Regions from separate parts of the Pseudoduganella sp. R-31 genome, predicted to be linked through region 1. Evidence: riboswitches for the same ligand, from Rfam matches in the RefSeq annotation. Region 1 holds a riboswitch; each other region holds the start of a gene.
What was found. Region 1 has a riboswitch for cobalamin ahead of ACN9MY_RS30620 (TonB-dependent receptor domain-containing protein). Riboswitches for the same ligand answer to the same signal wherever they lie in the genome.
Positions count from the first base shown of each region.

Region 1 (3,952 bases):
TCGGTTGCCCGCTGATGAACTCCCGCAGCGCGCCAGGCATGTCGGCCAGCGGGATGCTGACCGAACCGATCATGCCGGCGGCAACCAGGCTGGCCAGCGATAACAGCACCAGCAGGATGATGACGGTGACGGCGCGCATGCGCAGGTTGGCGGAAAGTGGATGCATAGCGGGCAGCTTATCTCATTTATTTGTAGCTGAAGCGCAGGCCGGCATACACGGTGGAACCGGCGGTGGCGTAATTGCGCGCCAGTTCATAGTGTTTGCCGGCCACGTTGTTCCAGCGCAGGGTGGCAGTCCAGGAACGGTCGAATTCCCAGGCCGCATACAGGTTCAGCAAGCCGTAGCCGCCCAGGCGGTTGCGGTTGGCCGTATCGTCGAAACGGTAGCCGGAAAGCTGCCACTCGGCGCCGGTACTCAGGCTGCCCGCAGTATATTCCAGCGCTAGGTTGCCGTGGCGCTTGGCGCGGCGCACCAGCAGCTTGCCGCTGATGTCGTCCTGCGGGTTCTGCAGGTCGGCGCTCGCGGACAGCGTGAAATTGCTGCCCAGCTGCTGGCGTGCCGACAGGGAGATGCCTTCCAGCGTGGCCTGGTTGACGTTGTAGGCGCAGCCAAGGCGGAAGCCGGGCAGCGGACAAGGGGCGATGTTCACCAGCAGGTCGGTCAGCTTGTTGCGGTATGCCACGGCGCCCAGCGCTGTGCCGCCCTGTTCGAAGTGGACGCCTATTTCGCGGTTGCGGCCTTCTTCCGGGCGATTGGCCGGCAGGCCGTAGCCGGGGTAGTACAGCTCATTGAACGTCGGCGCGCGGAAGCTGGTGCCGTAGCTGGCGTTGACGCGCAGGCCCGGCGTGATGCGGTAGCCGTAGCCCAGCGAGCCGGTACTCTTCGAACCATACTGCGAGCTGTCGTCGTTGCGGGCGGCGGCGGCCAGCAGGTGGTCGCCGCGCTTCATGTTGTAGCTGGCGGCCCAGGAAGTGGTGCTGCGCTCACGCACCAGGGCGGCGGTGTTGGATTCGATTTCTTCCTTGCGGTGTTCGGCCAGCAGCTGCAGGCTGTCGGTGCCCAGCGCGATATCGTTCTGCCAACTGAACTGGGTCTGCTTGGTATCGATCTGGCTGGCGGTGGCGGCAAAGCTGCCGGACTTGTCGCGCGATTGCGCGGCTTGCGTCGTCATCTGCCAGGCGTCGCTCAGGCGGTTGCGCGAGTAAAGCGCGGCGGTGTCGAGCTTCTGCGTGCTCCAGGCGCGCACCTTGGTGCCGCTATCGTAATCCGCTTCCTGGTCGCTATGCAGGAACTGCACGCCCAGCTCGTGGCCGGGCGCGACCTGCCAGGCCAGTTGGCCGTTGGCGTGCTTGCGGTCGTAGCCGTCGTCATCGCTGTTGTAGCTGGAGCTGGCCGGCAGCGTGGCGGAGAAGCCGCCGGAGCGTTCCTTGCCCGCGCTGAGGGCATAGTTGAAGGCGCCGGCGCTGCCGGCAATGCCTGCGGTGCCGGATCGGGTGCCGTAAGTGCCTGCCAATACGCCGGCATCGATCGCCGGGCTGCCCTGGCCATTCTTCGTGAAGATCTGCACCACGCCGCCGATGGCATCGGCGCCGTACAGGGTGCTCAACGGGCCGTACACGACTTCGATATGGTCGACGGCGGACAGCGGAATGGCATTCCAGGCGGCCGCGCCGCTGCTGGCGGAGCCGATGCGTACGCCGTCGATCAGGACGATGACCTGGTTGCCGTTGGAGCCGCGCAGGAACACGCTGGCATTGGTGCCCGGTCCGCCGTTGCGGCTCACTTCGATGCCGCGCTGGCGCTGCAGCAGTTCGGTGATGGAGCCGGCGCCGCTGCGCGCGATTTCCTCTGGGCCGATGCTGAGCGTGTCGCTGATGATGTCGCGTGCTGCTTGCGGCGTGCGGGTGGCGGTGATCAGCACGGAATTCAGTACGGCAGCCTGGGTTTGTGCTTCGACGGCAGGTGCGGCAACGGCCAGTGCCAGCGACGCGATGGCCGCTTGCCGGGTAAGGGGAAAGGACATGACAACTTTCGTAACGAGCCGCCGGCCCACGTCCCCGTAAGCCGGCATGAACAGGAACGGGCGCAGGGCGCGTTCCCACCTGGTCTGGCCGGTATCCGGGCTGGCAAGTCTGGCGGCCTGGCCTTCCCATGCTTGCGCACAGTGGCCGGGAGGTCGCTGCCGCACATTGAAGGCGGCACTTGCTTACCGTTGCGGGGGCAGCACACGTTGGCTGTCAGGGACAGCGCCGTGTTTCCCGTTTAACTGCATTCGAGAATTCGATTGCGGGCACCAAAACCCCGCCATTATACGGACTTGGCTGGCCAGGACAAGCGAAGGATCCCGCAATACTTGATGTGGTTTGGCCTGGCGGCCGCCTGCTGCAAGGGCTCACCGGCGGCGATGGCCGCCATCAGGCGCATGGTGCCGGCGTGGCAGACGACAATGGCGTCGTGCTGCAACTCATCGAGGAAGGACTGCACGCGGCGCGCCACCTCGCGCACGGTTTCTCCGCCGCCAGGGCGGTAATCGAGCAGGTCGGCGGCCCAGGCATCGACCTCGGCGCGCGCGACGTCGGGCCAGCTGCACAGCTCCCAGGCGCCGAAATCCATTTCCACCAGGCGCGGGTCGGACGTGAAGGCGCCCAGCAGGGAGGCCAGGGCCGTGCAGCGCCGCAGGGGGCTGGAGTACAGGCGGTAGCCGCGGGTGAGGGCGCTGGCCAGTTGCGGCGCCAGGGCGGCGTGGCCGGCGGCCAGGGCGTCCGCTGCTGCCGGAATGTCGCTGCTGCCGTAGCACAGGCCGGGCGCGACATCGGGCTGCGGATGGCGGACGAGGATCAGTTCCACATGCAGGCCAGTGCCGCGACGTAGAACACGGCTTCGGTCAATTGCTGGACAGCGCCAAGGCAGTCGCCAGTATAGCCGCCCAGGCGTTGCCGGAACTTGCGCGCCAGCCAGAGCGTCGCCAGCAGCATGCCGGCCAGGCCGGCGCCCAATGCAGCCGGCGGCAGCCAGCCCACGACCAGCGCGCCCGCCGCGGGCAGCGCGGCCGTCAGCGTCGCGATGGCGAACTCGCCGCCGCGCATTTCCTGCGCCAGCGGCTTGGCCTTGCCCTCCGCGCGCGCATACTCCATGCGCCAGATCAGCGAACAGGCCATGAGGCGCGACAGCGGATGGGCCGCCAGCAGGGCACCAAGCACCGCCAGCTTCGGCATGCTGGCCAGCGCCGCCACCTTGGTTGCCAGCATCAGGCCGATGCCGATGGCTCCATACGCGCCGATGCGCGAATCCTTCATGATCTCCAGCACGCGCTCGCGCGTGTGACCGCCGCCCAGGCCATCGCAGCTATCGGCAAAACCGTCCTCGTGGAAGGCTCCGGTGGCATAGATGCCGGCGGCCGTGGAAAGCAGCACGGCAAGCAGCGGCGGCAGCACCAGCGCCGCCGCCGCGTACACTCCGCCCGCAATCGCCGCCACCACCAGTCCCACGGCAGGGAAGTAGCGCGAGGCATGGTGCAGCCAGGCCGGCTCGAAACCGACCCAGCGAGGAATAGGCAGGCGCGTGAAGAATTGCAGTGCGATGAAGAACAGGCGCAACTGCTGCATGGGCGCTTACTCGGACTTCTCGCTGACCTGGGCCGACTCGAAAGTCGCCATCTGGTTCAGGAAGTTGACGGCGGCATGCAGCAGCGGCACGGCCAGCGCGGCGCCTGTGCCTTCGCCCAGGCGCAAACCGAGGTTCAGCAGCGGGCGGCCGCCAAGGAAGTCCAGCATGCGCTTGTGGCCATTCTCGTCGGAGCAATGCGAGAACACGCAGTAATCCAGCACCGCCGGCTGCACGCGCGACGCGACCAGCAGGGCGCTGGTGACGATAAAGCCGTCAACCAGCAGCACCATGCGCCGTTCGGCTGCCTTCAGCATGGCGCCGACCATCATCGCAATTTCCAGGCCG
Region 1 covers NZ_CP183986.1:6,708,624-6,712,575, reverse strand. Annotated here, with positions in the region: gene ACN9MY_RS30625 (FecCD family ABC transporter permease) at 1-166, opposite strand, end outside; gene ACN9MY_RS30620 (TonB-dependent receptor domain-containing protein) at 186-2,024, opposite strand; cobalamin riboswitch at 2,094-2,314, opposite strand; gene ACN9MY_RS30615 (histidine phosphatase family protein) at 2,309-2,848, opposite strand; gene ACN9MY_RS30610 (adenosylcobinamide-GDP ribazoletransferase) at 2,839-3,606, opposite strand; gene cobT (nicotinate-nucleotide--dimethylbenzimidazole phosphoribosyltransferase) at 3,613-3,952, opposite strand, start outside.

Region 2 (3,952 bases), 2.4 Mb from region 1:
TGACCACCAGTGTTTGCAAGACATCGGCGCCGCGCCGGCGCACGGTGACCCGTGTCAGGTAGGGGAACGGGCCGGTGCCCGGCTTGGCTTCCGGGTTGGCCTTTTCCCATGCATCGCGCAGCTGTTCGACGTGCTGGTCGACCTGCTCTTCGCTCAAGTCGGCAAGCTTGCCGCCCTTCATTTGCCGGCCCGGCAGTGGCAGCACCTCGTCGCTGCTGAAGGAGGAAATGCGGTCATCCACGCGCGTGGTGGCGTAGACCTGCTGCGCGAAGACGGTTTCCACCAGCTGGCGCTGGCCGCTGACTTCTGCCAGCGTCTCACGGAAATCAGCCACGCTTGGGTGGCGGAATTTCCAGCGGCGGTAATACTCCTTGAAGGCGCGCTCCATGGTTTCCTTGCCCAGCTGCGCTTCCAGGTCATGCATGACCAGGGTGGTGCGCGAGTACACCGGGCCAATGCCTTGCAGGCGGGTATAGGCATTCTGGCCCAGCGGATCGGAGGGCTCGTCGCGCGGCGTGCCCTGGCGTTCGAACTCGAAGCCCTTGATGGTGGGCGCAAATCCGATCGCTCGCAGGAACGGCGTCGTGAGGTAGGCCTTGCGGCCCGTATCGCGCAGCATGCGCTGGTTCCAGTACTCGTTCAGGCCTTCGTCCAGCATCGGCTCTTCGAACTCGTTGCTGGCGAGGATGCCGTAGAAGTAGCCATGGCCGAATTCGTGAATGGTGACGAAATCCAGCGCCGCCGATGCGAACGTGCCCGGCTTCAGGCCGGCGAAGTTGTCGACAGTGAAGAAGGTGGGGTACTCCATGCCGCCCGCTTCGCTGGCGTTATGCGGAGGAATGACCACCGTCACGGTCTTGTATGGATAGGGGCCGAGGGTCTTCGAGAAGTAGTCCAGCGAATCCTTGGTGGCCTGCAAGGCAGGCGCCGCGTTGGATGCGAATTCCGGCGGATAAAGCACGGTGATCTTCACTTGCGGGCTGCCGGGCCCGGTCCAGGTGCCGGTCAGCGGTGCCGCAGTGCGCTTGTCGGCGGTCCACGCGAAATCGTGCACGTCGCCCTGCACGAAATGGTGGGTCAGCTTGCCGTCCTTTTCCTGCGGTGCGCCCTGCAGTTCGCCGGTGGCTCCCACGGTATATTCCCTGGGGACGGTGAGCTTGACGTCATAGCTGCCAAAGTCCGCGTAATACTCGGATTCCGCGTGGTATTCATGCGCGTTCCAGCGCACCGCGGTGGCGCCCCGTTCGCCCGGCAGTTCCAGCACGGCGATCTTGGGGAACCATTGCGCCACCAGGTGGAAGCTGTCGAAGTAGCCGCTGCGCGCCATCACGCGCGGAAGCTGGTCGAAAAAGGCGATATCGAGCGTGGTGCTGGCGCCCGCTGCGACAGCCTGCGGCAGGTCAAGGCGCACCACGGTCTGGTCGGCCGCCGGGCCGCCGTCGGGATGCACGAAAGTCCACGGCACCTTGGCGCCGCCTTGCTGCACGCTGCGCAATTCCGTGTAGCCCCATTCTCCATCTTTGCTCAGGGCGCTGTTGCGAATGCCGCTGCCGGTTTTGCGCTCCTCGGTGTGGAAGGTGCTGTAGCCGTTCTGGAAGGCATTCAGGTACAGGTGCAGGTAGACGCTGCGCACCGGTTCGGCGCTGCGGTTGCGCCAGGTCAGGCGCTGCTTGCCGTCGATGGTGTGCTTGACCGGATCCAGGCTGGCTTCGATCTGGTAGTCCACCACGCGGTCGGACAACGTGGCCTCCTGGCCGGTGCGGATGCCGCCCCAGGCGCCGGGAGCGCTGGGCTGCATGACGGCGGCCGCCTTGGCTGGCGCCAGTGCGATGCCGCTACCGGCTTCCGGCACGGTGGCGGACGTCGCGCCACCGGCCCACAGGCTGGCCTGGACCGCGACCCCGCCCAACAGGGCGGCCGCGGCCAAAAGGTGAGTGATGCGCATAAGACTCCATTGGGTTTTTTGCAACACCAAAATATAGCCCGGGTGGCGGCCGATTGCCAAACTTTTATGCCAACTTTAACCGGCGTATAATGGCGGCGCCTTGGTGCCCGCCTCCTGTTCGTGGAGGCAGTTAAACGGGAAACGCAATGTGCTGCCCCCGCAACGGTACGCAAGCGCCGTCATTGAGACGGCAGGCCGCGCCAATTAGCCACTGCTGCTGCAGGAAGGTGGCCCGGTCAGTCTTGCCAGCCCGGATACCGGCCAGGGAGGTGGAAGCGCGCCCGCGCAGGGTTCGTCTTCTGTGGATTCCGGCTGCGGGGACGCAGGCGGATACTCTTTCTACTGATTTGCCATGACCTTCATCACTTCGCGCTGCGCCGTTGCCGCAGCGGTTGCCCTGTGCTTTGCCGCAGCGGCCCAAGCCCAATCGAACACCGTTGTCGTTTCCGGCTCCCGCTTCGCCAGCGATCCGTCGCTGCTGCCGATCGGCGCCACCACCATCACCGCGGCCGACATCCGCCGCGCCGGCGTGTCCGACGTCAACCAGGCGATCCGCAAGATCGGCGGCGTGTACGGCCGCCAGAGCCTGACCGGCAGCCCCGACTTCGGCCTCGACCTGCGTGGCTTCGGCACCAACAGCGACCAGAACGTGGTGATTGTGCTGGATGGCGTGCGCCTGAACGAAAACGAGCTGTCCAGCGCAACCCTGTCCACCATTCCGATCGACATGGTGGAGCGCATCGACATCATGCGCGGCGGCGCCAGCGTGCTGTATGGCGAAGGCGCCACCGGCGGCGTGATCCAGATCACCACCAAGCGCCCGCAAGCCGGCGAGCGCAGCGGCAATATGTTCACTGAGCTGGGCCAGTTTGACAGCGGCGAGGTGCGCGCCAGCGTGGCACAGGGCTTCGACGGCTTTGCCTTCGACGCGTCGGCCGGCCACCAGCGCTCCGACAACTACCGCGACAACAATGAATTCAAGCAGTCGCGCCTTAACGGCGGCGTGAAGTTCAGCACCGGCGTGGGCAGCTTCTCGCTGCGTGCCGACATCGCGCGCCAGGACCAGCGCTTCGCCGGCAGCCTGACGGAAGCGCAATTCAACGCCAATCCGCGCCAGACCCTGACCCCGAACGATTTCGGCAAGCTCGATAGCGACCGCTATACCGCCGCCTGGGAGCACAAGGTAGGCGCTTTCGACCTGGCTGCGGAGCTGTCGCATCGCAAGAAGGAAGCGGAAGCCACTTACTTCAGTCCATGGGGCGTTTCCAGCTCCGCCTACGACACGAAGCAGACCCAGTTCTCGCCGCGCGTGCGCCACCTTGGCCAGTTCGACGGCATGCTGAATGAACTGGTCGCCGGCTTTGACTTCGGCCGCTGGAACCGCGTCACCACCGCGTCCTTCTCCGCCGCCGACGCCAGCCAGCGCAGCAAGGCTTTCTACCTGCGCGACGAAATGAAGTTCTCCGGCCCGCAGCAATTCCGCCTGGCCGCCGGCGTGCGCCGCGAACTGTTCGACAAGGATTCGATCGATCCAGTGCCATTCACCACCGCCACCTACAGCGTGAAGCAAGCCAACAACGCCTGGGAAGTGCAGGGCAGCATGCTTGCCGCGCCGGGCCTGACAGCGTGGGCCAAGATTGGCCAGAGCTACCGCGTCGCCAACTCCGACGAGAACGGCTTCACTCCGCAGGCCAACAAGCCGCTGGAAACCCAGACTTCGCACGATGTTGAAATCGGCCTTGGTTATGCGCAGGGCGCCGCCAAGCTTGACGCGCGCATTTTCCGCCACAACCTGGACAACGAGATCTATTACGACCCGACCGCAGGCATGTTCGGCGCCAACACCAACCTGGCGCCAACCCAGCGCAAGGGCTTCGAGCTCGATGGCAGCTACCGCTTCGCGCCGGAATGGCAGGTGCAGGGCCACTTCCAGCAGGTGGATGCCGAGTTCCGCTCCGGTCCGAACGCCGGCCGCGAACTGGCGCTGGTGCCGAAGAACATCCTGAC
Region 2 covers NZ_CP183986.1:2,302,546-2,306,497, forward strand. Annotated here, with positions in the region: gene ACN9MY_RS10540 (M1 family metallopeptidase) at 1-1,945, opposite strand, end outside; cobalamin riboswitch at 2,030-2,225, shown strand; gene ACN9MY_RS10545 (TonB-dependent receptor) at 2,298-3,952, shown strand, end outside.
Region 2: another riboswitch for cobalamin. It lies ahead of ACN9MY_RS10545 (TonB-dependent receptor); the one in region 1 lies ahead of ACN9MY_RS30620 (TonB-dependent receptor domain-containing protein).

Region 3 (3,952 bases), 460 kb from region 1:
GAGCTTTGCAGGCCGGTCACGAACTCGCTGCGGGCGCCGACTTCCGCACCGCGCGTTTTCACCAGCGGCGTGACAGGATCGACAGGCTCGCGTTCGCGTGGCGACAGGCGTGCCGTGGTACCGCGCGCATCGTTGCTGTGGAAGCCTTCTCCGTAGTTCACAAAGAACTCCGTCTTGCTCCAGGGCCCGAGCACAAGGGAGATCTTGGGTGATGCAATGTGATCGTTCACCTTCCCGCTGTTCTCCGCGATAGAGCTGCCGACATTGAAGCGGTAGCTGTCGTAGCGGACGCCGGCAATGGAGCGCAGCCAGTCCGTCCACTGCACTGTGTTCTGGAACCATGCGGCCATGCTCGCTTCGGTAACACGCGATTCGGCGATCGGGTGCCGCACCTGCTGCTGCGTCGTTGCGTACAGCCCGACTGGCGCAATGCGGTCGAAGCGCCCCTGCACGCCGATGTTGTTCTCCATCGAGCGTTGGCCGAGTTGACCGAACCAGGTTTGGGTCAGGTCGAAACCCGTCATCTTGCGGCGTTCCGTCTGCAGCACCTGGTCGCCGTTGACCGGATCGTCGAGGAAATAGGTGACGTCGTTGTACAGCGAGAGATCGTTGCGTACCAGATAGGCGTGCGCCTCCGTCAGCGTGTCGCCCGCGCGCTTGCGCCACTCGGCGGAAAGGCTGTAGCGCGCGGTGCGGCCGCCGTCGCTCGGATCGGCCGCACCGAATTCATCCAGCCGTCCGTCCTGTACCGCGCGCAGCGGGATCTGGCTGGTCGCGTGCCAGCCGGCCTTGTACGCCATGCCGGTAATGCTGAAACGCTCCGCGCTGTTGCCCGAACTGTATCGCAGCACACCCGTCGATTTGTGGAACGCTTCCGGCATCTGCCAAGGGCCGTCGTTGTGGCCGAAATCGAGTGCATACAGCAGGTTGCCGTTGCCAACCTCGGTGGAATTCGCCACTACGCCGCGGCGATAGTTATCCGCGCCGACGGTCAGCGATGCAAAATTTTCGTTCAGCTTATCAGACAGGCCCATATGCGCGGCGCCGGCCGATGCAAAATCGCCTTCGTCTGCGTAATAGGGGCCTTTGCGGTAGCGGATGCGGCCAACCAGTTCTGGAATCAGGAAATTCAGGTCCGTATAGCCCTGGCCGTGGCCGTGCGTGCGCATATTGACCGGCATGCCGTCGACGAAGGTGGCGAAGTCGGTACCGTGGTCCAGGTTGAAGCCGCGCAGGTAGTACTGGTTCGCCTTGCCGTCGCCGCTGTGCTGGGTGACGATCATGCCCGGCACGAATTCAAGGATCTCGCCGGGCCGCAATGCAGGCCGGTTGGCGATCAGTGCCGAAGTGATGGTTCCTTCGCTGGCAGCGTCGGAAGTGCGAATGCCATTGTCATAGTGATGGCCAACGACGTACACCCTGGCTGGTGTCTCTTGCTCTTGTGCCTGCGCGACAGCGCACAAGGCCCCCGCGACCATGGGGATCAGTTTCTTTTTCATTATGGATGTTTGAATCGGCAATCCCGCCCACCTCCCCGTGAGCGCGACCGAACAGCGCGCGCATCGTCGCCGATGCGTGCACCACCTGTCTGGCCGGTATCCGGGCTGGCAAGGCAAACCGTCTTGCCTTCCCATGCTTGCGCACAGTGGCTTGTGTAGACGGCCTTCGTTGGAGAACGATGCTTGCTTACCGTTGCGGGGGCAGCACACCCTGGCCTGCCGGCTGAACCAGCACGGCCATGTGTTTCCCGTTTAACTGCACGCTTGAACGCGCGCGAGGCACCAAACGGCGGCGATTATACGCTATGCACTGTTGTTATCCTGCCACCTGTCGGTATAAACCAGGTCGGCCAGCTTGCCGCGCATGGCCCATCCTTCGAGTTCCAGCATCGGCTTGGGATAAAAGCCGGCGACGTGCCCGAGGCAGATGATGGCGACCGGCTTGCCGCCTTCAGGAATGCCCAGCAAGGCAGCCAGCTTGAGCGGGTCGAACAGCGAGACCCAACCCATGCCAAGGCCTTCCACGCGGGCGGCCAGCCACATGTTCTGGATAGCGCAGGCTGCCGAGGCCAGGTCCATTTCGGGCAAGGTGCGGCGGCCGAAGATGTGCTTTTCGCGATGGTCCATCAGGGCTGCCACCAGCACTTCGCCGCAGTCACGGATGCCTTCGACCTTCAGCCGCATGAACTCTTCGTTGCGGTCGCCAAGAGCGGCGCCGGTGGCCCGGCGCTCTTCGTCAACCAGCCGATACATCTGCTCGCGCAGCTCGGGGCTCTCGATGCGGATGAAGCGCCAGGGCTGCATCAGGCCGACACTTGGCGCCTGGTGGGCCGCTGCTAACAGGCGCATGAGGAGGTCTTCATCGATTGCACCAGGTACGAAGTGGCGCACGTCGCGCCGTTCGGCAATTACACGATAAACGGCATCAATCGCTGCCTGGTCAAAACTGCTTTGCACTTCTACTCTCACTGTTGATGGAACACGATTTCCTCAACGGCCTGTCCATTGCACAGGTGCTGGTCGATGATGCGGTCCATGTTCTCGGGAGTGACATTGTAGTACCAGGTGCCGTCCGGCTGGACGCAGACGATCGGGCCGCCCTTGCAGGCCGCAAAGCAGCTTACCCGGCTGCGTTTCACGCGCAGCTCGCCCTCATTCAGCCCCGCGGCCTTGAACTTGTCGCCCAGGCTGTCGAACAGGGCCTGCGACTGGCCGTCGGCAGTGCAGCGCGGGCCGGTGCAAATCAGCAGGTGGCGGTGGTAGCTGCTGATCTTTGGTTTTACCGGGGTGTCGCTCATGCTTCGCTCCCTTCCGCTTCGGTGCTGGTCTCGGCTTCCCACGGCTCGTCGAGCGTGGCGCGGATATAGTCGGCGGGCAGTCGGTACTGCGCTGCCAGTTCTTCAATGCTGGCACCGGCTTCGTGTTCGGCGCGCAGCGTATCGAGCCATCCCAGCAGGCCTGTCGACAGGGAACGGCCTGCACGCTCACCTTCGCGCGTCGCGCCACCCTCTTGCATGTCGTACTTGTTGGCGTAGCCGCGCGGCGTTACCATCAGGCCGTTGCGCACGAAGGTGTTGCTGTTGCCAATCAGGACAGTGCTGAGCATGCCAATGTCGGCGTCGGCCATGCTGTCGAGGGTGGTGAAGACAATATTTTCGCGGCGGCGGTAGGCGCTCTTGACGATGGCAACTGGTGTGTCGGCACGGCGGTGGCGCAGGAACAGTCGCTGCGCTTCGACGATCTGGCGTGTGCGGCGGCCGCTTTTCGGGTTGTACAGCGCCACAACGAAGTCCGCCATCGCCACCGCATCCAGGCGGCGGGCAATGGTCGGCCAGGGCGTCAGCAGGTCGGACAGCGAAATCGCGCAGAAGTCGTGGGTCAGCGGTGCGCCGACCAGGGCCGCGCAGCTGTTCAGGGCCGATGCGCCGGGGATGATCTCCACTTGCACCGGGTCTTCCGGGGTCCAGCCGGACTGGAACAGCACTTCGTAGGTCGGACCGGCCATGCCGTATACGCCGGCGTCGCCGGACGAAATCAGGGCCACCTTCTTGCCGGCGCGCGCGGCTTCGAGTGCGCTGACGGCGCGGTCCAGTTCTTCCGTCATCGATTTGCGGATGATCTCCTTGCCTTCAATGAGGTCGGCCACCAGCTTGATGTAGGTGACGTAGCCGATCACCACGTCCGCCTCGGCGATAGCGTCGCGGGCGCGTTGCGTCATGTGGTCCACGCTGCCGGGACCAATCCCGACCAGCATGATCTTTCCCGCAGAAGCAGGTTGTTCGAATGGAGCGTTCATGGATTCTTCCTTGCGATTGAGACGGTGACATTGCGGTTGTCCACGCCTCGGAGTTTGAATTTTTCGACCACCAGGGCGGTCATTGGCGTGCCTGGGCCGGCGGCCAGCAGGGCGGCAGCCTCGCTTACCGATGGCGTGCCGGTGTAGCGGCGCACGG
Region 3 covers NZ_CP183986.1:373,716-377,667, reverse strand. Annotated here, with positions in the region: gene ACN9MY_RS01730 (TonB-dependent receptor) at 1-1,499, opposite strand, end outside; cobalamin riboswitch at 1,574-1,800, opposite strand; gene bluB (5,6-dimethylbenzimidazole synthase) at 1,803-2,456, opposite strand; gene ACN9MY_RS01720 ((2Fe-2S) ferredoxin domain-containing protein) at 2,465-2,797, opposite strand; gene cobJ (precorrin-3B C(17)-methyltransferase) at 2,794-3,795, opposite strand; gene ACN9MY_RS01710 (cobalamin biosynthesis protein) at 3,792-3,952, opposite strand, start outside.
Region 3: another riboswitch for cobalamin. It lies ahead of ACN9MY_RS01730 (TonB-dependent receptor); the one in region 1 lies ahead of ACN9MY_RS30620 (TonB-dependent receptor domain-containing protein).

Region 4 (3,952 bases), 450 kb from region 1:
GTCATATCAGTATTTCTCCTTGGTGTTCGTCGACAGGCTGCGCGCGCAGTGCGGTCAGCACGGCCTCCACGCTTCGCGGTGCGGCGCCGGCGGGAAGCAAGCCGCGTTTGGCCAGCTCGGCATGTAATGCCAATGCCAGGGGCAAGCGTTGGCCGGCAGCGCGCAGCGCCTCCTGGCGCGAGGCCAGCTCCTGGGTGGGAACCGATGCAATGCAGAGGCCAGCAGCCATCATGTGGATGTCGTCGGCCCAGCGATAGGCAAAGTCGACGTCGTGGGTGGATAGGACGATCGTCACGCCGCGCGCGGCGAGGCGGTCCAGCAATGTCTCGAGTTCCATCTGCATCGGCGAGTCCAGGCCCGCCATCGGTTCGTCCAGCAGCAGGACTTCGGGCTGCATGGCCAGCACGCCGGCAATGCAGACGCGCTTCTTCTGGCCGAAGCTCAGGTGGTGCACGGGACGGCGCGCAAAGCCGGCCAGGCCTACGGCATCGAGCGCATCCGCGGCGCGAGTGCGTACCGTGGCGTCGTCGAGGCCGAGGTTCAGCGGCCCAAACGCCACATCCTCCTCGACCAGTGCCGAGATTAGCTGGCGGTCAGGATTCTGGAACACAAGGCCGACCCGGCTGCGCAACGAGGCCAGCCCACTGCGGCTGTAGTCGTACTCGTTGCCGTGCCAGCGCAAGCGGCCCACGGTAGGGCGCAGCAAAGCGTTCAGGTGCAGCAGGAGCGTGGTCTTGCCGGCGCCGTTCGCGCCGAGCAGCGCGTGACGGCGTCCGCGCCCAAGCGACAACGTGCAGCCGCGCAGGCCTGGGCTGCCGTCGGCAAACGCGTGCTCCACTGCTTCGAGTTCGATCAAAGGCGTCATAGCCTGTCACGCAGGGAAAATGCCAGCAGCAGCACGCTCGCCAGCAAGGATAGGGCAAGCTGGCGTCGCGCATGCGGGAAGGAGGCCGGCAAGTGGCGCAGGCTGCCCTCGAAGGCGCGCGCATCGGCCGCCATTTGCAGTGCCGACGCGCGCTGCCATACCTGTAGTGCCATCTGGCCCGTCAGCAACCCTATCGACCGCCAGTGTTGGCGCCAGCCGCCATGTCCCAGGCGCGCAGCTTGCGCGGTACTGCCTTCGTCCCATGCCTGGCGCAGCACGAACAGCATGCGGTAGCACAGCGCCATCAGGTCCAGCAGCAGTTCGGGTACGCGCAGGCGGCGCAGCAACATCAACAGGTCCGGCATCGGCGTGGTCAGCACCAGCCCGAGTACGGCGGCCAGCGCGGCGATCGAGCGCAGGGCAATGTACCCGACTGCCGGCGAGAGCCCAGGCGCCCACCGCCAGCCGCCCCCGCCGTCAGGCGTGACCAGCATTGTCAGGCAGGACAGCAAAAGGAAGCCGACCGGCGCTACCGCTACGGCAAAGTAGGTCCGGATTGGCACGCGCGCCCCGGCCAGCGTGGCGAACATGGAGAGCAGCGCGAGCACGGCCAGCGTGTCAAGGCTGCGGGCGAGCCAGGCGGCAGCGATGCCGGCCAGCGCGAACAGGCCCTTCGCGCCTGGAGCGACGGCCTGCCAGCGCGAGGCGTAGGCTGCGGCGTCAATCCGCATGGGAATCCTGCTCCGGCACCGAATCCCCCTGTGCGCAACGTTGTTCGCGCTCGCGCGCCATCGATGTGCCGAGCCAGAAACCGATCACGCCCGCGCCGATCGCAGCTTGCAGCGCGAACAGCAGCGACGCGATCTCTCCGCTCGGCGGTTCGAACAGCGGTGCAAACCAGGGTTTGTAGTGTGGTGCGATGATGCCAATCGCCTGTTGCGCGCGCGAATCCGCTCCGCTGAATGCTGCTGGCGCCGCGCCGCCCGGCTCCGCCGGCGGCATGTCTGCAAACCACAGCGGCAAAACGGTCAACAGGATGATGGCCGCCCAGATCAAGCCAGTACGCGCCTTCATGCCGACTTCTCCTTCACATGCGCCATCACCGGCAGCAGGCGCAGCTCGTGCGCATTGAAGCGCGCCATCGCATTCACCACCAGTACGGTCAGCAAGCCTTCGCTGATAGCGATCGGCAGTTGTGTCAACGCGAAGATACCGGCGAACTTGGCGAACGAAGCGCTGATACCACCGATCGGATCAGGAAAGGCCCAGGCCAGCTGTGCAGAAGTGGTCAGGTAAGTTGCCAGGTCGCCGATACAGGCGGCCGCGAACACCGCGACCGCGCGCGATAGCCCGAGGGCCGCCGTGGAGCGGAATACGCCATAGGAAACGAAGGGCCCGACGATCGCCATGGAGAACACGTTCGCGCCCAGCGTGGTCAAGCCGCCGTGGGCCAGCAGCAAGGCCTGGAACAGCAGCACGACAAAGCCGACCGGCACCATCGCCGCAGGACCGAACAGCAGCGCGCCAAGCCCGACGCCGGTCGGATGCGAACAGCTTCCCGTCACGGACGGCAGCTTCAGCGCAGACAGGAGGAAAGCGAAGGCCGAAGCAACGCCAAGCAGCATGCGCCGCTCGGGGTGCGCCTGCAAGCCGCGCGCCATGCTGCGCAGGCCCCAGGCCAGGAAAGGAGCGGATACGGCTGCCCAGCCAAGCGCATGCGCGGGCGGCAGGAAACCTTCCATGATGTGCATTCGAAACCTCCCGTCGAATGGTCTATGGGAGCACCTTCATGGGAGAATCGGGAGACGGTCGACAGGGGGCAGGCGGGCAAGACGCAGGAAGCCGGTCGACAGCGGCTTCCCTTCACCCCGGAGAACAGTGCTGGCAGTATCGGGCCGGTATTCTGGCTCGCCTTCATCCTCGTCCGGGCCTTCCCGCGCGTTGCGCAGTGGCGTATTTCCGGATTCGTCAGGCTTACAGCAGCGGGGGCTGCACCGGAGTGGCCGCACATGGCAGCGTCACCGGTTTCCCGTTTAACGCGCATCCAGGACAGGACGCGCGCACCCAATTGCCGAATAGTACATTAAAGGTCTCTTGCGTGGCAAACGCCTGTGATCTCGGTCAGGAAGGCTGCCATTGCCTGTACGCGCAGGCTCGCTTTCAGGTCGCGGTGATAGACCAGCCACAGGTCGCGCGATACTGGCGTGGCCAGTCGCCCCATTCGCTGGAGCGCCGGCTCTGCATCACCGATGAAACATGGCAGCATGGCGGCGCCCACGCCGGAGCGGGCGGCGGCGATCTGCGTGGGCAGGCTGTTGCACGCCAGGACTGGCGGTTTGCCGTCGAATGCAGTGCGCAGTGCGGCTGCCATCGGCAGGCCATCCCAGGCGCCGTCCCAGCTTATGTAGTCACCGCTGTCATGCGAAACAGCGGCTGCGCGGTAAAGGGCGAAATCGACCTTGCCGATACGCCTTGCGATGTAGTCGCCTGCTCCATCGTCCGGAGCGGCCATGCGCAGCGCCAGGTCGGCTTCGCGCCGCGACAGGTTGACCGCAGCCATGGCGATATCGAGCTCCACCCTTAGCGCCGGATGCAGCGTTCGCAATGCCGCCAGCCTGGGCGCGACCAGGAATTGCGCCAGCATTTCAGTAGTCGCCAGCCGCACCACGCCGGACACTGCGCGCTGCGCATCGCCCGGCGCAGCAGCGGCAGCCATGGCCTGCTCCACCTGCCCGGCGTGCGCCAGCAGTTCACTGCCGTCATCGGTCAGCGCATAGCCGCTTTGCTGGCGCAAGAACAGCTTTCGGCCAGTGCGGCGCTCCAGCGCGTCAACGTGGCGCGAGACCGTGGATGCGCTGGTGCCCAGTACCGCAGCAGCGCCGCTAAGGCCGCCGCTTCGTGCAACCGCGAGAAAGAACTTCAGCTCATTCCAGTCGAAGGCAAGGTTTTTCATTTTCGGAAAACTGTTTTCTGAACTCACAAAACTACGTCCAATTCTGGAAACCTATACTAACCTTAATCTCAACTCCCGGAGCCAAGCCATGACTGTCCTGTATGGAGAATCCGCCGGCATCGCCGTCATTGCAT
Region 4 covers NZ_CP183986.1:363,092-367,043, reverse strand. Annotated here, with positions in the region: gene cobM (precorrin-4 C(11)-methyltransferase) at 1-5, opposite strand, end outside; gene ACN9MY_RS01670 (energy-coupling factor ABC transporter ATP-binding protein) at 2-865, opposite strand; gene cbiQ (cobalt ECF transporter T component CbiQ) at 862-1,596, opposite strand; gene ACN9MY_RS01660 (energy-coupling factor ABC transporter substrate-binding protein) at 1,586-1,939, opposite strand; gene ACN9MY_RS01655 (energy-coupling factor ABC transporter permease) at 1,936-2,616, opposite strand; cobalamin riboswitch at 2,742-2,946, opposite strand; gene ACN9MY_RS01650 (LysR family transcriptional regulator) at 2,949-3,818, opposite strand; gene ACN9MY_RS01645 (enoyl-CoA hydratase-related protein) at 3,907-3,952, shown strand, end outside.
Region 4: another riboswitch for cobalamin. It lies ahead of ACN9MY_RS01655 (energy-coupling factor ABC transporter permease); the one in region 1 lies ahead of ACN9MY_RS30620 (TonB-dependent receptor domain-containing protein).